Regions from separate parts of the Bacillus sp. Marseille-P3661 genome, predicted to be linked through region 2. Evidence: riboswitches for the same ligand, from Rfam matches in the RefSeq annotation. Region 2 holds a riboswitch; the other holds the start of a gene.

Region 1 (10,479 bases), 1.5 Mb from region 2:
CTACTAAATAAAAGTCAATCTACTAATATGATCGAAATTTCAGTTGTTGATCAAGGAAAAGGAATCGATTCGGAAACGTTGAAAAACCTGTTCACTCCATTTTTTACAACAAAAAATACTGGAACAGGCCTTGGTTTATCTGTTTGTCAAAGAATCATCCAAAATCATAATGGCTTAATAAATGTCGAAACTCAAAAAGACGTAGGAACAACTTTTAAAATAAAGCTACCGATTATTGCACAAAACAAGTAAAGGGATGAGAAAACTTGCCAACAGTCCTAGAGATTTTAATTAAACATCTAAAGAATTGGAATGTCTCGCATATTTTTGGAGTTCCTGGTCGTCCTGTAGTTCCTTTAATAACGGAAATAAACAAGCAAAACTTAACGTTCGTGTTAACCAGACACGAAACAGGTGCAGGTTATGCGGCAAGTGGCTTTGCATTGCAGCGAAATACACTAGGAGTAGCATTTGCTACTTCTGGACCCGGCGGAATCAACTTATTAACCTCGGCTGGACAAGCCATGGCACATAACCTACCTGTACTTTTCCTAACCGGTCAAGTTTCGGCTGCAAATATCGGAAAGTCTTATAGTCAAGATTCATCACAGTTTGGGTCGAATCTTGTTAAGATGTTTGAACCAGTAACCAAGTATAGCGGAAGAGTTGAAAGAGGCGATTCCTTTCAATCCCATCTCCAGCATGCAGTTGAAAAAGCTTTTTCAGGAGTAAAGGGGCCGGTACATTTATCAATTCCTTTAGATGTCTTAGTTGAGGAAATTCCTTCTTTTGAGATTTCCTTTCCATCTATTCCTGCCACCAAGGCGTCAAATATTGATGATGTATTCCAATTAATCACTGCCGCTAAAAATCCGGTATTTATACTTGGAAAAGGAATACGTTCAGCGAATAGCTACGAGGAAATTTATGAACTTGCAACTAGATGGAATGTACCTGTGATTACAACTGGTGGTGGTAAAGGGACTTTTCCTACTAACCACCCACTTTCATTAGGGAGCTATGGATTGGGAGGTTCGGAGCAAGCTGACCTATTTTTACAATCCGGAGTCGATGTAATGATAGTTATTGGTTCTTCATTGACTGATATGTCTTTATCAGGATTTAATTCATCCTTTTATCCAGAAAATGTTATTCATTTTGATTATGATCCGACTTTTGTAGGTAAGTCAATCCCTAGACCAACAACATATGTGCCAGGGGATATTAAAGAAAATTTAATAGCTCTTTTAGAGATGACCATGAAATCTAATAGACCTGTTAATCTAGGTCGACCTATTCCTATCCTACAGGCAGCTGCTGCAATTGACTATGAAGAAGACAAACAGTCTACTCCCTATATTTCATCAGTCACAGCCATTAAGGTCATTAGGAAAAATTTGCCTGATCATACTAAGGTATTTGCTGATGTTGGCAGCCATGCATATTATGCTGTAAAGCATTTTGATGTTTATCAACCTAATACATTTTTCTTTGATGATCGTTTTATTGCAATGGGGAATGGAATCGGATATGCAATTGGCGCTAGTATTGCTAGTGAAGACATCAATACTCCAATTGCTTGTATAACAGGTGATGGCTGTATGCAAATGCACGGAACTGAAATAGCTACTGCCGTAGATCATCGCGCCTCTGTTCTTTTCTTTGTATTTAATAACAGTGGTCTTGACATGGTTGAAACAGGTATGAAACATTGGCAACAGTGTCCTGGCCATGCCATTTATCAAAATACGGTTGATTTTGTATCCTTCGCAAAATCATTCTCTTGTAATGGATATCGCTGTATGAATGAAAGTGATATACAACTTGCAATTGAAAGGGGATTAACTAATAAAGGACCAACCATCATTGAAATAATGGTCGACCCCGAAGAAGTACCCCCAACTTTAAAAAGAGATGCATAATACTGCACGATTCTCGTAAATTCATGATTTTCAGTGATAGGAGGGATATGAATGTCTAAACGTACAAATATAGGTTTAAATAATCTTCGCCATTATTCTGGCGAATTAGGGGTGGAGGCTGTTGAAAAATTAAGAACCAATACCCCATTATTAGCAGATCTTATAACTGAATTTGCATTTGGTGATATTTATTCTATACCTGCATTATCGGAAAGGGAGAAAATTTGTATCACTATCTCCTCTTTAGTTTCACATGGAGAAACAGAAGCACTGCAATTGCATTTACATTCTGCCAAACATATTGGATTATCTAACGAAGAAATTCAAAGCATTATATTACATTGCATTCCCTATACGGGATTTCCAAAAGTAATTAAAGCCATTCAGCTTTTTGAAAAAATAATTCTAAATAATAAAGAAGTTGAAGAGTGATGCATATAAGATTTCGTCACTCTTCCCCTTTCCACTTCATTTATGTTGTGTTACTTCTCCACCTTGATTCAACCACTCATTCTCACCTCAATCGCTATCATTTTAAGTTGTTCTCACATCTATCTTCATATCTCATACAATAAATCATCTGAGACAGAGGTGATTAGTTTTGAAAAGATGGTTAAAGATAGTTATTCTAACTTATCTTTCCCTACTGTTCTTTGGAAGCTTTTTAGCTGTCGGTGCCTTGTGGACGGGAGCTATAGAAAAAGTCTTTCCATACATTTCTGATATAAAAATCTTTTTGTATTATTTCTTTGCCGGATCAATAGGTGCTTCTTTACGTCATCTTTACATGTTTTGTTCTCACTATATTGAAGATGAATTAACCAATTATAGAGAGTGGATTATGTACATTTTTTATCCCATTTTTGCAACAGGAACAGCCATTATTGCAGTGACTTTAATACAAAGTGGCATCCTGTTTATTGAGTTTACCGATTATAAAGATGCACCCTATGCCCAAATAAGTATCGCCTTTTTTGTTGGTTTCGGATTTAACAGATTTTTAAATAAGCTTAATTCTGTTTCGAAAAGCTTATTCAAAACAGATAAAAAAGAATCCACACAATAAAACTCAGCTTTAGTGGAACAAGTTCATGCTTCTCTCCGATAATAAAAATAGCTTGGTCTAAATTTAATTACCATCAAATATTTATATAGAGACTACAAAATAATCTTTTGTAACTAATACTATATGAAAATAGGTGAGACCATGTACAGTGTTCATTTTTTCGAAAACAAAAATCTTTTATTAAGTCAGCTACTTAATCAGGTTCCTTCCGTAAACGAAGATCTTAAGATTAAAGGTCGGAAGGGTAAAGTATCAAGCGTTCACCCTATCGATGAAAAGAGTGTCCATGTACAAATTATTTTAGAAAAAGTTAACAAAAAAGCCCCTGTTATTGATCAATCAAAAAAGAAAAAACGGTAAAGAATTTCCACCCCTGTTATTGTAAAAGATGCTAGTTAAAGAGCCATGCAGTTTATTCTTAATTTTGAAAACATATTAATTAAAAAGAATGCACATGTTAGATATATCTTCTATGTGCATTCTTTTGTTGTAAACAAAAATGTTTTTACTATCACTATAGGCAAAAGCGCATTTTCATGTAAAATAATAATTATACAATAAAGTATCGGGGGTTTTGCTAGGTTTGAAGATATTAATTGCAGAAGACGAGATTAGACTTAGTAACTTATTAAGGCTTTATTTAGAACGGGAATCATATATTGTTGATATTGTTGCCAATGGAAACGATGGATTAGAAAAGTCACTACAAGAGAATTATGACTTAATCATACTAGATGTATTTATGCCTGGTAAAGATGGGTTTACCGTTCTAGAAGAAATAAGGAAAGTAAAAAATACCCCTGTTATTTTGTTGACGGCACAAAGCGGGGAGAGCGATCACAAACGTGGGTTCAGTTTAGGAGCAAATGCTTTTATATCTAAGCCATTCAGTCCAAGTACAGTTGTTACGGAAGTCAATCAAATACTAAATAATAGGCAAGAGAGCAACTGAATAAACTGGTTGCTCTTTTTTAAATTTACAATACGGAATCATTAATCTGTGCAATAATCGTACCTCTGGGTAATTGAGAGCATAAATTCCCTATTGTTGAATACCTCTCCTCGTTAGAATATAAATAAAATCCATCTCCATCATGGAATAAAGTTATAAACGTGTTTTCCACCCCTGTAAAAAAGCATGGTATGGAACGTTCCTTTACTCTCCCCCATTCTTTTACCCTTGCTAACTGAAATAATAAATTGTCAGAATATGAAATAGCGTAAAACTCATTCTGAGCAGGTAGCCAGTAGGTTTCTTCGATCGTAAGTAATAATGAGCGTGGTTCCATGATCGTTACCGTAAAACATGGTGGATGATATTTATGTTTTTGAAATAGGGTATAATATGTCCTTTGTTCCTGAAGAAAATTTAATTCATAATCTATACTATTTTTTTTAAATAAAGTGATAAAGTCTTCAGTATTATCATCATATGATACGAAGGTAACATATATAGGATATCTGTTTTGAAATAATAAGAAATCTTGTAAAAACCTACGGTTCCTATCTACATAATTGTCTTCTTCAGAGCACTCATTTATAAAATATATGGATTGTGTATTCCCTTCGATTTTTATATAATGACCGATATTATCTAAAAATGTATCAGTAAGTTTTTCTTCCTGAATCCATATTTCTGCCATCTGTTCTCCAATCAATATTTTAAAGTTTTAAGAAATATATTTATTGATGTGATGCTGAAATTTCCTGGATTTTACGTTCTACAAGTGGATAAAAATTATTTTTAGCGCTAGTCGTTGTATTTCCTCCAAAAAAGTTTGTGCCTGGACAGGTTTTGACATTATATTCAGGCCCTTTATCTAACACTCTTTCCCCCGTTTTCAAACTCCACCAATGATGGTAAGTGATGCTATCAATAGAAGGAGTTAACCCAAATTTCATGCTTAACAAAGCAGTGATATAAACGATCGTTTCTTTTTGTTCTGCTGTCATGACATCATGTCCCCTATCAAAGTTTCCAACATTTTCAATGGTTAATCCTACTGAATTGGCCTTCCATCCTATTGATCCTTCAGGAGTTACATTAAACGGTCGAGATACGGCTATTTTACCATCTGGAAAAGTTGTGATATTTTGCGCAATTGTCTTCCACCCCTTTTCTCTAATATGATAGTTCTCCATTCCCTTCAGCATAGAAAAATGATTATAACCGTTAAAATGTTTATATGATGGTGCCCATGTATGATGATGTTGGATTAGTGTTATTTTACGACTAAATTTATGATGTTGTAGCCAATTCTTAAATTCATCCCTCGTCATCAGAATATGCTTTCCTTGCATCGTCATTTTTTTAGGATTAATCTTTATTATTTGCCCGAGATGTAATTCATCAGAGGACAATCCATTTGTTGTTTTTATGATCTCGACTGTAGAATTATGTGCCCTAGCAATCGTCTGTAGTGTATCTCCAGCAACCACCTCGTACAACACCGGAACCCACAATCTCTGACCAACAAATAATACGTTCTCTTGTAAACCATTTGTTGCTTTTATTTCTTCTACGGAGGTTTCATACTTCATTGCGATTTCCTCTAAAGAATCTCCCGATTGCACTACGTAAATATTAGTTGGTTTAATTTGTACCGCGTATGCAGGAAATTCATTAATCAACACAACGAAAATAATACAAAGTAAAAGTACTGAATTTTTCTTCAATTTTTTAGCCCTTTCATATTTTGAATTTGATCACTAATTTCTTCATAAACGACAGTAATAGTTTGGAAAAGATAGTAATGAATTTATTCTTATTTTTGATTGGTAATTACTTGGAAACCCTAACTAATGAATAAATCGAAACAACAATTTACTTAGTTCTATACTTATTGAAAACAAACTCTTCCATTTATTTGGATAAAGATTTCCTGCAATAGCAATAATTTCAGATTGCTGAAGATGAAAAAAGTTAGTATATTTAATCTCGCAAACATGTTGAAAAGCATGGACGCAAAGCTATAGGGACTAAGGTGTAAAGCACTATGTCAGCCAGTTGCCACTTTTATTATATAAAAGTGGAGATTCAAAAATAAAAGAATCTCATTTGAAGGGAAGAGGAATATGCAACCAATCATGTCAAGAACAGAAAAATTCTCAAAACCAACAAAAAAGAGCAGCCTAAAGAAAAAGGTTGTAACTATTGTAGTGGCAGGTACGATTACCTTAGGAGCAGGTGTTACATTTGGTGCTTCACCATTATTGGATAATGTAAAATCATTTATAGCTGATACATTAGGTTTAGAAAAAAATGAACTTTCAACTAGTGCGAATACTACGCATGCTTCTGAAGTTACAGATTTTGATACATTTTTAATTGCTCTAAAAAATAGAATTACTTCTGAGCTTGGTAATCATAATGAAACTAAAAAAACAGAAGTAGATACAGCTATCACTCAATATAATGCTACATTACAATCTGAAGCTGATGCTCAGGCAACAACTGATATCACTGCAGGAAAAGCACAACTAGACACATTAGCTGCAACAGAAATTCAAGAAGCTAAGGACGCACTTGACTCTAAGTATCTAGAAATTTTCCCATCTACTACTCAACAATAATCTTAACGATATTGGGATAGATATGCTTTTACTTGGGTAAAAACCCAATTAATATAAAACAATAAGGCGCTATGGATGTCCTGACACCATAGTGCCTTATTTTGTGCTATAAAAAGTTTTCATAACAACTCTAAATGTCTCTATTTTTTCAAATTGATTTCCAATTTCTATTAATATCCCCTTCTAGCTGTGGCAATACTATGTGGGAACTGACACAGACATTATAATCGTTTACGGACGTTTTAGGGGGACGAAACTTTGGATCAAACATGGGTTTCATTAATTCCATTTTTAATTGTGATAATAATGGCAATTTGGTTAAAAGACATCTTACCTGGTCTTGTAGTTGGACTTCTTGTTGGATCTATTATTGTTACAGCGAACATAATAACTGGTACACAACAGTCGATTTCTTACATAGTAACAACCTTATCCGATGAAACGAATATTAAAATAGTAAGTTTTCTTTATGTATTCGGCGGTTTAGTAGGGATGATGAATATCGCTGGAGGTATTAAAGGATTTTCAGAATGGATTGGCACGAAAATTAAGTCTGAGCGCGGGATCCTTGGACTTATTTGGTTTACATTACCTTTTACGTTCATGATGCCAATGTTTAGGATTATGATGATAGGACCGATTGTTAAAACACTAATAAAAAAAATGAACCTATCTAAGGAAAAAGTCGGGATGACCATGGACATCTCAACAGAATCAGTGATAGTACTATTACCTGTAGCTACAGCGTTTGTTGGGTTTATGGTTTCTTTAGTCGAAGGTGGAATTCGGGGACTAAATTTAGATATGTCACCGTATGAAGTATTTTTACTAAGCATCTTGTTTAACTTTTATGCGATTGTCATGTTAATCATCGGGATTGTACAGACGCTTTGGCCTTCTAAGAAGAAATCTAATCAGAGCAGAAAAAAAGCAGACCATAATGAAGATGAAGAACATGAATTTCACCGTGCTGGAATCAAAAAAGAATTGTCAATGGTAAAAGCACAGCCTTGGAATTTGATTATTCCTGTATTTTTGCTCCTAGGTCTATCCTTGTATTTATTATGGCAGGATGGCAAAGAAAAAGGAGCACAAACAGTACTTGAAGCCTTTTCGATGGCTGATGCTACATTTGTTATGCTATTAGCTGTCTTTATTACGCTAATCTTCACGTTTATTTTTTATATCTTACGCAAACAGCCATTAAACGAAATTATGTACCATTTTTACGATGGTGGTAATCAGATGATGCAAGCCATATCGCTACTGATACTAATCTGGTCACTAACACTTGCTGCAGAGGATCTTGGTTTTTCAAACTTTGTCAGCTCTTCATTAGGATCGTTTTTACCTGCTTTCATGACCCCTGCAACGATTTTTATTATCGGATCCGTTGTCGGTTATTTTATTGGATCCTCTTGGGGAACATGGGGGTTGTTTATGCCATTAGGTATTGCATTAGCAGTTTCTACCGGTGCCTCTATCCCACTAACAGTGGGAGCTGTGTTTGCAAGTGGCGCATTTGGAGCATTAACCTCACCTTTAGGTGATACAACAATTACTACCGCATCTATATTAGATATGGAGCTGGTGGAATATGCTCGTTATAAACTTAAACTATCAACAGTTGGTGCAGCTATTGCGACTGTTTTATATATTTTCACCGCATTACTTTTTGCATAAGGCACTTAACAATTTTATCTACTAATATGTAGATGAACACAAATTTCTCCAATTAGCCTATAATTTATATTTAGAACAAAATCAAAGCACGAATCTCTAGGCTTTACAATTAAAGTTAAGTTGAATCAAATATCCTGATGGCTACAAATTCCCCCGCTGGTTTTGTGCATAGACTTAGGCATATGCTGATGCAAATCGTAAGGCTAAATCATAGGTTAAAAGGTAATCACCTAGTACTATGAAATTACTGGAGGTAACCTATGACAAAAACCCTTATTATTCCAAACGTATATCAACCAGCATTGAATTTCATTCAAACTGAAATAGCGATAAAAAAAGTAAAAGATCATTTTGAAAGTAATTTATCGAAAGAGTTAAATTTAATACGAGTATCTGGTCCTCTTCTTTTAAAGTCTGGAAATGGAATCAATGACAATCTTAATGGTCAAGAACGGGTCGTTTCGTTTGATGCGTTAGATATCAATAATGCATCCATAGAGGTTGTTCAATCTCTTGCAAAGTGGAAAAGGATAGCACTTGCAAAATATGGGTTTCATGTTGGTGAAGGATTATATACAGATATGAATGCTATTAGAAGAGACGAGGTCTTAGACAACTTCCATTCTATGTATGTCGATCAGTGGGATTGGGAAAAAGTCATTGCCTATAAACAACGTAATCTGAATACCTTAAAATCGGAAGTCCTAAAAATTTATAAGGCACTAACGGCTACTGAGAGGTACATCAATAAATTATATCCTCATCTTGAACCAATTCTACCCAAGGAGATTAGCTTTATTACCACTCAAGAGCTCGAGGACACCTACCCAAATTTATCTCCGAAACAACGTGAAGATAAAGTCGCTAAAGAGTTTGGTGCTGTCTTTATTATGAAAATTGGAGGAAATTTACGATCTGGTCAAAAACATGATGGACGTTCTCCTGATTATGATGATTGGTCACTAAATGGAGACCTTATTTTTTGGTACCCAGTATTAGAGAAAGCTATTGAGATCTCTTCAATGGGAATTAGAGTAGATGAAAAAGCGCTTTTAAAACAATTAAAGCTGACAAGAAATGAAAATCGAATAGACCTTGATTATCACCAATATATCCTAAACAAAAAACTACCTTACACAATTGGCGGAGGCATTGGTCAGTCCCGCTTATGTATGTTTTACCTTAGAAAGGCACATATTGGGGAGGTCCAAGTTTCTGTGTGGAATGATAAAGTGATTGAAGAATGCAAGCAAGGTAATATTCCGCTTTTGTAGAGCTCCTTAAATCCATTTTCAAATTCAAAAAAATAATAACGCAGGGATTTCCCTGCGTTACAATTAAATCAATCTTCACTTAAACTCTTCATCCAAAATAACTCACCTAGCATTTCTAAAATTCTTTCAGCATAGAGCAAATTTGAATGGAACTAGATAAGCGTAACTTGTAACTGTAATATCTCTTACGAATAAATCGCAATGATAATTGTTCCTATCATAACAGTTAATGAAGTAACCCAAATTTGAGCTGTAATAGACTCTAACGCCTTTTTGAAAATCAATGAGCTTAAGAAAACAGTTAACAATGGCTCAATTGCTACAATTACACTCACATACGAAACTTGTGTATATGCAACACCTAGAAAGAAAAATAGTGCTCCTAAGCTAGTAAGCAAGCCCGCTACAAGATAATTACGATTAATATTCTTTGAAAAAATTACCTTCATTTGTGAGGATAGTTGCCCATTTTTATACTCATATACACTTATAAAAATCAGCGAAGTTATTGCTCCTACCCACGCACCAAAGAACGCATTATCTAAGATGAGAAGTCCCTGTTTTCTTACCCCTTGACCAATTCCGAAAGATAAAGCAGATAAAACTAAAAATAAAAAACCAAGTCGTGTTTGCTTTGAATCAAGTTGTGAAACAGATGATTCACTTAATCTAAAATCCTTATAACCTTGATAATAAATGCCACCAATAACTAACATAATCCCTATCAAAGCAAAAAGACCTAATGTTTCCCCTAAGACAATTACTCCGAACAATATGCTGAAAATAGGCGATCCATTTTTAATAATGGATGCCCGCGACGGACCAACTTGTTTGATACCTTTAAAAGATAGGAATCTACCAAAACCAGTTGTTAATAGTCCTGCCATAACAAAGACAAATAGAGCGGTCCAAGAAAATGTAAAGGAAAAACCATTGAAAAGAAGACTAATTAAAAATACCA
Region 2 (10,479 bases):
AGATGTTTTGGCATTTTCAAGTTTATTTGATTTCATGAAAGACTTAATTATTTTAGTGGAAATTGACGGCGATTCCTATCGATATGTATATGTGAACCAATCAGCAGCCAGTGTTCTAAGTTACGATGGTGGCATTTACGGACAACGGATCGAGGATGTAGTACCTAAAGGTCGAGCAGAGCTATTAAAACAATACTTTAAAGAGGTTCAAACTACGAAAAAATCAGTAGAGTACATTGAATCCATCGAAACTAAAAATGGTACTTTTATTGGCGAAAGCTCTCTTGGCCCCATTATAACAGAGGATGGAGATTGTCAATATATCTTGGCTATTACTAGAGATGTAACTGAGAAGATGCAAAAAGAAATGGAACTGTTAGAAACTAAAAGAACGTTAGAAAAAGAGCATAAAAGGTTAACTTCCTTGGTAGAAAACAATGACGATGCTGTATTTGAATTAGACTTAATGGGAAATTTCACTAGCTCAAATGCCATCCTTACACAAATAACAGGTTATAGTGAACAGGATTTGATTGGCAGCTCCTTTGTTCCATTGATTGATAAAGAGTATTTAAACGATACACTTTCACACTTTGAACGAGCATTAGCTGGAATTAATGAAGAATACGAAACCTGTATTCAGAATAGCCACGGCGAGAAAATTTATTTATTGGTAACAAATATGCCGATTAATATTGATGGAATGCTTGACGGAATCTACGGAATTGCTAGAGATATTACCGAACGAAGAAGGATGGAACGACTTTTGGAGGAAAGTGAGCAACGGTATAAATCGTTATTTGAAAATCACCCTGATGCAATTTTTTCTTATGATTTGTATGGGAATTTCACTAGCGGAAATGCTGGTGTAGAACGTATTTCCGGATATTCTAGCGAAGAATTTTTAGGGAAATCTTTTATCCCAATGATGGTACCTGAGGATGTTGATAAGACGTTATACCATTTTAATAAAGCGATTCAAGATAAAAAAACGGAAAGCTATGAGGTGGCCTTACGACATAAAGCTGGACACCGGGTTGAACTGTTTGTGATGAGTATTCCCATAATTGTTAATGATGATGTAGTAGGTATATATGGACTCGCAAAAGACGTAACTGAAACAAAACAAGCACAAAAGGCTTTAATCGAGACAAAGGAAGAACTTGAAGTTTTTTGGAAGTATACAGTTGATCCTGTTTTTTTTATCAATACAAAAGGAGATATACTCAAAGTAAATCCTGCATTTGAAAAAACGTTTGGCTTTAGTGAAGATGAAATAGTTGTTCAAAAGTGTACTATCGTTCCAGTTAATCTAAAAATTGAACTATTAGAAATCAGCGAAAGAATTAGTAATGGAGAAATTATTAGTACTCATCAAACAAAACGTATAACAAAGCATGGGGAACTTCTAGATATTATTTCGTCTTATACACCAGTCCGAGATGAAAGTGGAAATATAATCGGAGCAACTGCTTTTTACAAAAATGTTACTGAACATAAAAGAGCAGAAAGAGAACTTATCAAGAGCCAAGAAAAATATAGACTCATTACTGACAATGCATTTGACATTATCAACATAATCAATCCAAATGGAATTATTGAATTTGTTTCTCCATCTAACGAAAAAATACTTGGTTATCCAACGGAAGACTGTATTGGAACTCCCTTTTTAACACATGTACATCCAGAAGACCTATCCCTTTTAGAAAGAGAATTTAGACGCCTTTTAGCTGGTGGAGAACCATGCCCGGTTGAATTCAGGGTTTGGCATAGGAATGGTCAGATGATCTGGATGGAAGCAAACACAACCCCTGTCATTGAAGATGGAGAGGTTAAACAATTAGTTACGATTGCTCGTGATATTACAGAGAGGAAAAAACTTAGGGATGAATTAGAGAAGGCTGCATTCTATGATTTCCTATCAGGTTTACCAAATCGTCGTACCTTCGATGATAGATTAGAAATGGCGATTCACCATGCAAATCGTTCGGGGCAAAAGGTTGCTGTCATGATGCTGGATGGGCGAAAGTTTAAGCAAATAAATGATACGTATGGACATGATGCAGGGGATGCTGTTATTAAAGAAATGGCAAGGCGACTGCAAAAATGCGTACGAAAAACAGATACTGTCGCCCGGTTAGGTGGGGACGAAATGGGTATTATTTTACCTGAACTGACTTCGGTAGAAACTGCTGAAGATATTGCGAGAAGAATCATAAAGGCATTTGAAGAAGCAATAGATTTTAATCATGTAAAAATTAATTTAGGGGCAGGTATTGGAATTTCTTTATATCCAGACCATTCAAATGACAAAAGGCAACTGGTAAAATTTGCTGATATGGCTTTATATGATGCAAAACAAGCTGAACATACTGAGTATAAAATATATAAATAGACTTTAAATCCTAGTAGGAAGTAATTCCTACTGGGAGAATCATTCTTACAACTAACAAATAGAAAATAAGAACTACTGGTGATATACAAACACTTGGTATTAGAAATAAAATAAAGATACAAAGTTAACGAGGAGACAGTGTAGTGTATATTGTCTAGGTCGATAGAAAGTCTACTAAGGTCTTGTTGTTCGACGAAAAACGACAACAAAATACAAAAAACCACTTCACCTTTCTATTATTTCATGTTAAAACTATATGTATAGTAATAATGTTATATTTACTTTTTAGGAAAAATGGTCAATATTCACTAATTGACGCAGTAGTCATTTGTCGATGAATTAATTAAAAAGCACTAATAAATGAATACGTACAACTGTTACCTACGATAATAGCAAACTCATTGAAAAATGGGGACGCAAAGCCATTGGATCTAAGGTCTATGTGACTATGATAGCCAGGTTACCGAAAAGGGTTCGATTTGTATCTGTTGAAATATTGCATAAAGTGATATCCCAACTATTCAAGTCCACCAACTTTTTGGTGGACTTTTTACTTTTCTAAAAATACTGAATATAAAGAACTTTAACTGAATAGGCGTTCTAGGCCAATCAGTTTGAAAGAAGATCATGAGTCGATAACACTCTGGGGAGATGACATACAATGCTCTATTTATCACGAAGAATTGACTTTTCAGCGATGCATAGTTACCGAATTACCGAATGGTCTGAAGAAAAAAATAAAGAGGTTTTCGGTTTGTGTAGTAATGCTAGTGGTCACGGTCATGATTATAAATTGGAGGTCACTGTAAAAGGTAAGTTGAATTCAAGAACTGGAATAGTTGTTAACACCGTTGACATTAAAAATTTGGTCGGTGGTCTAGTTGAAAGAGAACTCGATGGAAAGTTTCTAAATAAAGAACATCCGTATTTCAAAAGGAATATTCCAACTACAGAAAACATTATCACTTATTTATGGAATGCTATTGCTCCCCAATTAGAGCACTGTGAATTGCATAAACTGCGGTTACATGAAAATCCTTATTTGTATTCAGAAAAGGGAGATGAAACTATGGTTAGCTTGACTAGAAAATTCCACTTCAGTGCAGCACATCGTCTACACAGTGATCAGCTTTCAGTTGAGGAAAATATTAAATTATTTGGAAAGTGCAACAATCCAAATGGTCATGGACATAACTACTATCTTGAGGTTTGCATTAGTGGTGTGTTAGATCCAATTACAGGAATGCTCATTGACTTATCTCATTTAGATGAAGTGGTTGAAACAGTTGTACTTAATAAATTTGACCATAAACACTTAAACTTGGATACTGACGAATTTAGAGATCTAAATCCTACTTCAGAGGTTGTTGCAAAGGTGATTTATGAAATGTTGGCTCCCCATTTACCTAAACTTCATAAGATTGGATTGTGGGAAACGGACAAAAATTATTTTGAATATTATGGATCGGATGTGAACTAATAATGATGATAGATATGACGCAATTGAAAGATCAAGTGGTTGTTATTACAGGAGCAAGTCGCGGAATCGGAAGAGCAACTGCTGAGCTTTTGTATAACTATGGCGCAAAGTTGGTTCTAGGATCTAGAAATATTGAAGACTTAGAGAAAGCTTTTCCAAGTGAAGATGCTTTAGTCCTTCGTGTTGATGTAAGCGATGAAGAGTCAGTAAAACAATTCCTAGATCGTAGTGTTGACCATTTTGGTCGTGTAGATGTTCTCATTAATGCAGCAGGCTTCGGTGTTTTTGATAGTGTGCTAGATTCTGAAACAAAAGATTTTGACAATATGATTGCAGTAAACTTACGCGGTACCTATTTAACTTGTAAATATTTTGGAAGACATATGCGAGAGCATCAATGCGGTCAAATCTTAAATCTGGTATCAATTGCTGGAACAGTAGCATTAGCAGGGAATGGTGGCTACACAGCTTCTAAGTTCGGGGTACGTGGTTTGACAAAAGTTTTACAAGCTGAATTAAGAAGGGAAGGAATTCGGATTACATCAGTCTTACCAGGCGCTGTGAATAGTTCGTTTTGGAATGAAATTGAACCTAAGCCAGATGTCTCAAATATGATTCCGGTTCAATCGATTGCAGAACATATATTATTTCTATTGTGCCAACCCAAACAATCTGTTGTTGATGAAATCACGATAATGCCTCCTGCCGGCATTCTATAAAAAGAAAGGGTTTGGGAGAAAGACATGAAACGATTGTTCTCAAAGTTTTTTGAAGAACCAAATAAAAACGATGAATTAATCCCAGCCATTACTCTTCCGCAACTCGCTGAACTTAATTCCTTTAAAGAAGTGCAAAAAAGAGCACTAATAGGCTGGATAGTTTATCGTATGGCAGAGGTGTCTGAGTTAAACAGCGAACAAAGAAACGCATTGTTTTACCAAGCTTTTACGATAACTTCTTTCGAAGATATTATGGATGAAACAACCCGAAATTTGTTCCATGTAGCAAGCCTAGCGGTGGAATGGTTACAAAGCAATGCTCTAATTGAAGAAGAAATGAAGGGATTAAATTTATCAAAATTGCATAATGATGCACTATCCCGAGTGTTAAGTGAGGTTCATTCAGAAACTATACTTAATAGAAATGAAATAGATGAGTCGAAAAAGGTATGGGAAGTCTATAGAGATGTAATCTATGCCGCGACACAAGGTGGATTCTTATTAATTGAGAAGGATAAGGTTGAACACTATATGCAAGGTGAACTTCTTTGTGAGACCTTGATTCAAGAAAGAGCAGATATTCCTAAAGCTAGAAATCTAGCAAAAAGTGCATTTGAAGTAGCAGGATTAAAAGTTTCCAAGATGATGAGTTATAACTTAATTGTTTCAGAAGCGGTAACGAATATTTTAAAGCATGCTGAACATGGAAAGATGTTCATTTATAAGGATCAAGACGTTTTTCGGGTAATAGTTGAGGATAAGGGACCAGGCTTTTCGCTTAAACTCCTGCCAAAGACTACACTTATGGCAGGCTTTTCTACAAAAGAGTCATTAGGACAGGGGTTTACATTGATGATGAAAATTGTCAATCAGGTCGTGTTAGAAACCTCATCAAATGGGTCGACGTTAATTTTAATACTAGATAGAGCAGGTGATGAAAGAAATGATAATGATAGAGTCTAATCCAAAAAGTACAATTCAAAAGACATTAGTAACAGCTCGGCTCATTGAAGGTTTTTGGGATAGATGGATTGCACACGGAGTAGATCAACAAGTTGCTTGTCAAGCAAAATACGCTATTGAAGATCTAAATGATTGGATCAATTATTTTAGCAGTGTTGCTGAAGAACATAAAATGAATGCTATTAATTATGAAGAAAAGGGATTAACTGAAAAAGCGGAACTTCAATATCAGTTTTCCGGATTGTATTATAACCTAGTTCAATGGATTTTTCCTGAACGGTTTGAGGAAAAACTAAACTGGTATAAGCAATCCCTTCGGATGTTTGCAAAGGCTGACAAAATATCTAAGATATCCTGTCATAAAGAAAGTATCCATATTGGTGGCCGCGAGTGTGCTGGAAGAGTACGGATACCAAGAAACTCAAAAGGAAGTATCATCATCATTAACCCTATTGATTCGAGTAAAGAGGAATTATTTACGTATGAAAAACATTTTCTTAATTTAGGCTTTGCTACTGTAAGTTTTGATGGTCCTGGACAAGGAGAAACATTTACTTTAAATGGATTAAAGGCCTCGACGGACAGGTGGAATTTATTTATTGATAGCATAATAGCATTTACTCAACAAAGATTACCCCAAAACCCTATCTTTTTATTTGGTACAAGCTCTGGCGCTAGCTGGGCAATTAAGGCTAGTCAACATCCAGATGTAAGAAAGGCAGTGGCTGTTAGTCCACCAGTTAGCAATGATCCTATCGTACTACCAAATTATTTCGCAGAACGATTGAAGTCAATCTTAGAGCATGGTCCAAATATTGTTCCTACTATCGATGAACTAATAACTAGTAAACCTACTCTGCTATTTCATGGAAATAACGATGTTATGGTTAAAAATGATGATATTTATCAACTATATAATAAATTGCCTTATGGTAAAAAATTGATTGAATATGAGAACGAAACACATTGTTGTAATGGAAAGCTTGAAGAAATTCGTGAGTTTTCTGCACAATGGTTTAGTAAATAACAGGAGGATAAAATGACATTTGAACATTTTAGACAGATAATCTCTGATACTAGTCATGTTCCAATCGAATTAATTAAAGAGGACTCTTCTTTCAGGGATCATTTAGGAATTGATTCTTTACAAATGGTTAATTTGTTGATTGAGATTTCGGAGAAAGTGGGAACTGGTTTAGAAAAACTAATCGGATTGGATGATTTATCAACGGTTGGTAAACTCTATGACTCTCTTACGAAAGGAATTGAATATGAATAGTCTATTTAATAAGTTTTTAAATCCCTCCTATCATGACAAATTAACTTTAAGTACATTTTCAGGAGATTATACCGGTGGAGATATCGCTAATCATACTGAAAAGATCATCTCATTTATAAATAAACAGTTAGATATTGAAAATAAAAGAATTGTAGTCCTTATGCCAAATTTGTTTACGTATTTTTCAACAGTTTTGGCAGTGAACAAGCTTGGCGGGATCGTGATCCCATTAAGTATGCAGTATCGAAAAGATGATTTTTTATCCGTTTTGTCATTTGTTGATCCGCATGCGGTTATTACGAGCCCTGATTATCAAGATGGTTTTTTTTCTAAAATGATCTATGAGTGGTCACATTCAATGAATAAGGAGACAACAGTTTTTTATTTAGATGAAGAAGAAAAATGTTGGGAATATTATCAAACTACTGGAGTTGCCCGACCGAATGAAACGGAAGATGTAGAAATCATGTTTTTCACGACAGGAAGCACAGGTTTACCTAAAGGATTAGTTTCACACTGTACAGAAGTTGAAAACTTTGCGAATACTTATATCGAAATTAAGGGATTATCTGAGAAAGATAGCTTGTTTTTAAATCCACCGCCAACATCATTAATAGGAATTGGAGCTTTTATTGCTGCCCTAAAAACAGGTGCAAGAATTGCTTTTCCTGAACAATTTGATATTCCAAAAATGGTTAAGTTAATCGAGCATACTACGTCAAATACAATCGATAGTACGCCATCGATCTTTAAAGCATTGTATAGTTTTGGCAAACACATTGATTCAGAAGTTTTTAGAAACATTGAGGTATGTACGCTTTCAGGTGAAATGATTAACGAAGGCTATATTGATCACTTTGAATTGATGAAGGAATGTATGTTTGTAGGCGTGTATGGCTTAAGTGAAGTTGGAGGTGTGCTAACTTGTAACCTTCGAGAATCTCTAGAATGGAGGATTGTAAATGGTGTTAGCACGAAATTTCGTGAAGAACAAGGAATGAAAGAGCTAGCAGTTAAAACCCCTGTTATGTTTAGAGGCTATTATAGGCAGCCAGAATTAACGAGGGAGATCCTTGATGATGAGCAATGGTTTTATACAGGTGACTTAGTGGAAGTCAGCGATAATGGTACGATCAAAATCATCGGTCGAAAAAAAGACTTAATCAAAAAAGGTGGTCAACAAGTTGTACCTAGTGAAGTCGAAAAGGTTATTTCTACTCATGATAAAGTAAAGCAGGTTGCAGTTATCGGTGCTCCACACCCTGTGTTTGGTGAACAAGTTGTTGCCTTTATAGTGCCAAACGGTATTTTGAATGTCCAAGAAGTTTATTCGTATTGTGCCAAACGAATTGCAAGTTATAAGGTACCCGATCAAATTCAAACAATTCCTGAACTTCCAAGTATACAAAGTAAGGTAGACAAGCTGAGTCTAAGGAAAGTATTTATAGAACAAACGAATAATAAGGTAGGTTACCAACATCATGAAAAATAAAACACTTCGCAGACAGTTTAATATTCAGATGCTCCTTACATTAATAGCTATTGTACTCGTATCTGGCATTATCCAAATCTATTTGATCTCAAACCAGATTGATAGAAATATTAATAGTGAAGCCGGCATGATCTCAGAATCAATTAAACAAGGAATTAATGAAACCGAGCTGGCTGCAGCCGAAATCGAACATCAAATTGATCTAAAATTAGAATCGATGGCAATAAGAGCAGGGGAACATATTGTTGGCTTAGGTAAACCAGTAACTGAAATAACTCAACTAGAATTAATAAATATAGTTGATCAAGTAGGCTTAGGTGGCCTTACGCTATTTGCGCACCAAGAAAATGACGTGGTTGGAATTCAGTCAACAGACCCAGCGGAAATTGGCTTTAGTTTTAAACAGATTAGTCCTGAAGCATATCAAGCAATGGTGGATCAAATTAACGGTAAAAGAATTTCTGGTGAAGTAGCTGCCAATTCAAGTTATGTTGGGGATAATATAGGTATTTTATATACAGCACAGTCAGGATCGCATGGGGATGAACCAGCCTATTTCAAATATGCATATTATCATATACCAGGAACAGATTTTCTGATCAGCCCGTTTATTGAAGCTAGTGAGATTCATAACTTTATCGAAAAAGTTGGACCAGAGTCTTGGATAAGTAAAGTATTGGATGAAAATGAATATGCAAAGGAAATTGCTGTACTAGATCCTAGGGTATATGCTGATCCATCATTAGCAGAGAAATTGTATCCACCATTAAAGAAAGTGGTCAACGGGGCCTATGAATTAGTAAATGATAAAGATAATGAAATACTTATAGATATGGCTACTAATCCGACAGAGTATTCTTATCTTGATACTACAAATGAAGGGGAATTTCATAAAGTATTTCTTCCATTAAATGAAGATTACGTTATTTATATAGCTTTAGATTATAAAAAAATGAGCACGCCATTGTATAACATTTCTCTAATCGTACTTGTGTTTAGTTTTGCATCGTTAGTTGCTTTATTTATGATAACTACTCGTTTCTTTAGCAAAATTTATGCGAATATAGCAAAAATAATAGATCAAATAAAGGCCCTTGAAAAAGGAGATTTTACATCACTAAGCTATATTAACGATGGTGGAGAGTTAAGTGATTTATCTAAAACAGCAAACAAAATGACAGAGACATTAAACAGAGTAATTGGTGAAACTCGTGATCAAGCAAATGAAACAGAGCGACTTGCTTACATGCTAGAGTCTTCTGCAGACAATTCTGTTGAAAAAGTATACACGATGTCGATGGAGACAACGATTGCATCAAGAGAATCTTTAGCCGAAATAGAAGAATTTCTAAATCAAGTGGAGGATACGTTAAAACCCATTGATAACAATAAGGCACAAGAAGTACTCAGTCGAATTGACAATATGCGTCAATTGTCTAAAGATCGTTCAAAGATTACAACCGACATGACCATTACCTTAGCTGATCTACTTAAATCTTTACAGGGCCAGTCAGAATCTTTATCAAAGATTTCGAAGAAGTTACTTAAGAATATGGAACAATTTATTTTGAAGTAATCTAGAAAGTCAGAAAAGAGGAAACGTGATGAATTCTGATATTGTCAAAATCACAAAAGAATTAGATAAAGGAGTCTGTACCCTGTTTATCAGCGGGGTACTTGATTACTCAACGATGGAAACTTTTATTTCGGAAGTCCAATCGATTGAAGATGGCATAAAAAAGGTAATCGTAAATTTTTCAAAATTAGAATTTATTGATTCGACTGGAATTGGTGCCATTATTAACTTAGTACATGAGGCGAACGCAAAACAGTTTGGAGTAGAATTGGACGGAATCACTCCGGAAATAGAAATGTTATTTGAAACAATTGGTGTTTTTCAAATTATGGAATCGATCCAAAAGGTGGGTGAATAGATTGTTTAGACAAGAATTATCTTTAGTAAATAACCAACCAAATGGAGAGATGAATAAAACATTGGAACGAGAAATTAAATTAGCTCGTAATATTCAGATGAAACTGTTGAATGGTAATCAGCCAACAATAGAACACAGTGAGGTTAGTGGGATTTCGATACCTGCACGATTAATCGGTGGTGATTACTATGATTTCTATCTTCTTCCGAACGGTAAG

What was found. Region 2 has a riboswitch for cyclic di-GMP ahead of C1724_RS02340 (6-carboxytetrahydropterin synthase). Riboswitches for the same ligand answer to the same signal wherever they lie in the genome.
Region 1: it holds a riboswitch for cyclic di-GMP, as region 2 does, so the genes downstream of both, C1724_RS09285 (hypothetical protein) here and C1724_RS02340 (6-carboxytetrahydropterin synthase) in region 2, are expected to answer to the same signal.

The regions. Positions count from the first base shown of each region.
Region 1 covers NZ_LT965953.1:1,998,799-2,009,277, forward strand. Annotated here, with positions in the region: gene C1724_RS09245 (ATP-binding protein) at 1-252, shown strand, start outside; gene C1724_RS09250 (thiamine pyrophosphate-binding protein) at 267-1,922, shown strand; gene C1724_RS09255 (carboxymuconolactone decarboxylase family protein) at 1,974-2,354, shown strand; gene C1724_RS09260 (hypothetical protein) at 2,524-2,988, shown strand; gene C1724_RS09265 (hypothetical protein) at 3,130-3,348, shown strand; gene C1724_RS09270 (response regulator transcription factor) at 3,572-3,940, shown strand; gene C1724_RS09275 (hypothetical protein) at 3,966-4,631, opposite strand; gene C1724_RS09280 (LysM peptidoglycan-binding domain-containing protein) at 4,672-5,664, opposite strand; cyclic di-GMP riboswitch class I at 5,918-6,003, shown strand; gene C1724_RS09285 (hypothetical protein) at 6,064-6,561, shown strand; gene C1724_RS09290 (Na+/H+ antiporter NhaC family protein) at 6,820-8,244, shown strand; gene asnA (aspartate--ammonia ligase) at 8,505-9,518, shown strand; gene C1724_RS09300 (DMT family transporter) at 9,704-10,479, opposite strand, start outside.
Region 2 covers NZ_LT965953.1:520,843-531,321, forward strand. Annotated here, with positions in the region: gene C1724_RS02335 (PAS domain S-box protein) at 1-2,395, shown strand, start outside; cyclic di-GMP riboswitch class I at 2,777-2,863, shown strand; gene C1724_RS02340 (6-carboxytetrahydropterin synthase) at 3,057-3,875, shown strand; gene C1724_RS02345 (SDR family oxidoreductase) at 3,878-4,594, shown strand; gene C1724_RS02350 (ATP-binding protein) at 4,619-5,557, shown strand; gene C1724_RS02355 (alpha/beta hydrolase) at 5,538-6,584, shown strand; gene C1724_RS02360 (acyl carrier protein) at 6,597-6,836, shown strand; gene C1724_RS02365 (class I adenylate-forming enzyme family protein) at 6,829-8,328, shown strand; gene C1724_RS02370 (methyl-accepting chemotaxis protein) at 8,318-9,904, shown strand; gene C1724_RS02375 (STAS domain-containing protein) at 9,933-10,262, shown strand; gene C1724_RS02380 (PP2C family protein-serine/threonine phosphatase) at 10,312-10,479, shown strand, end outside.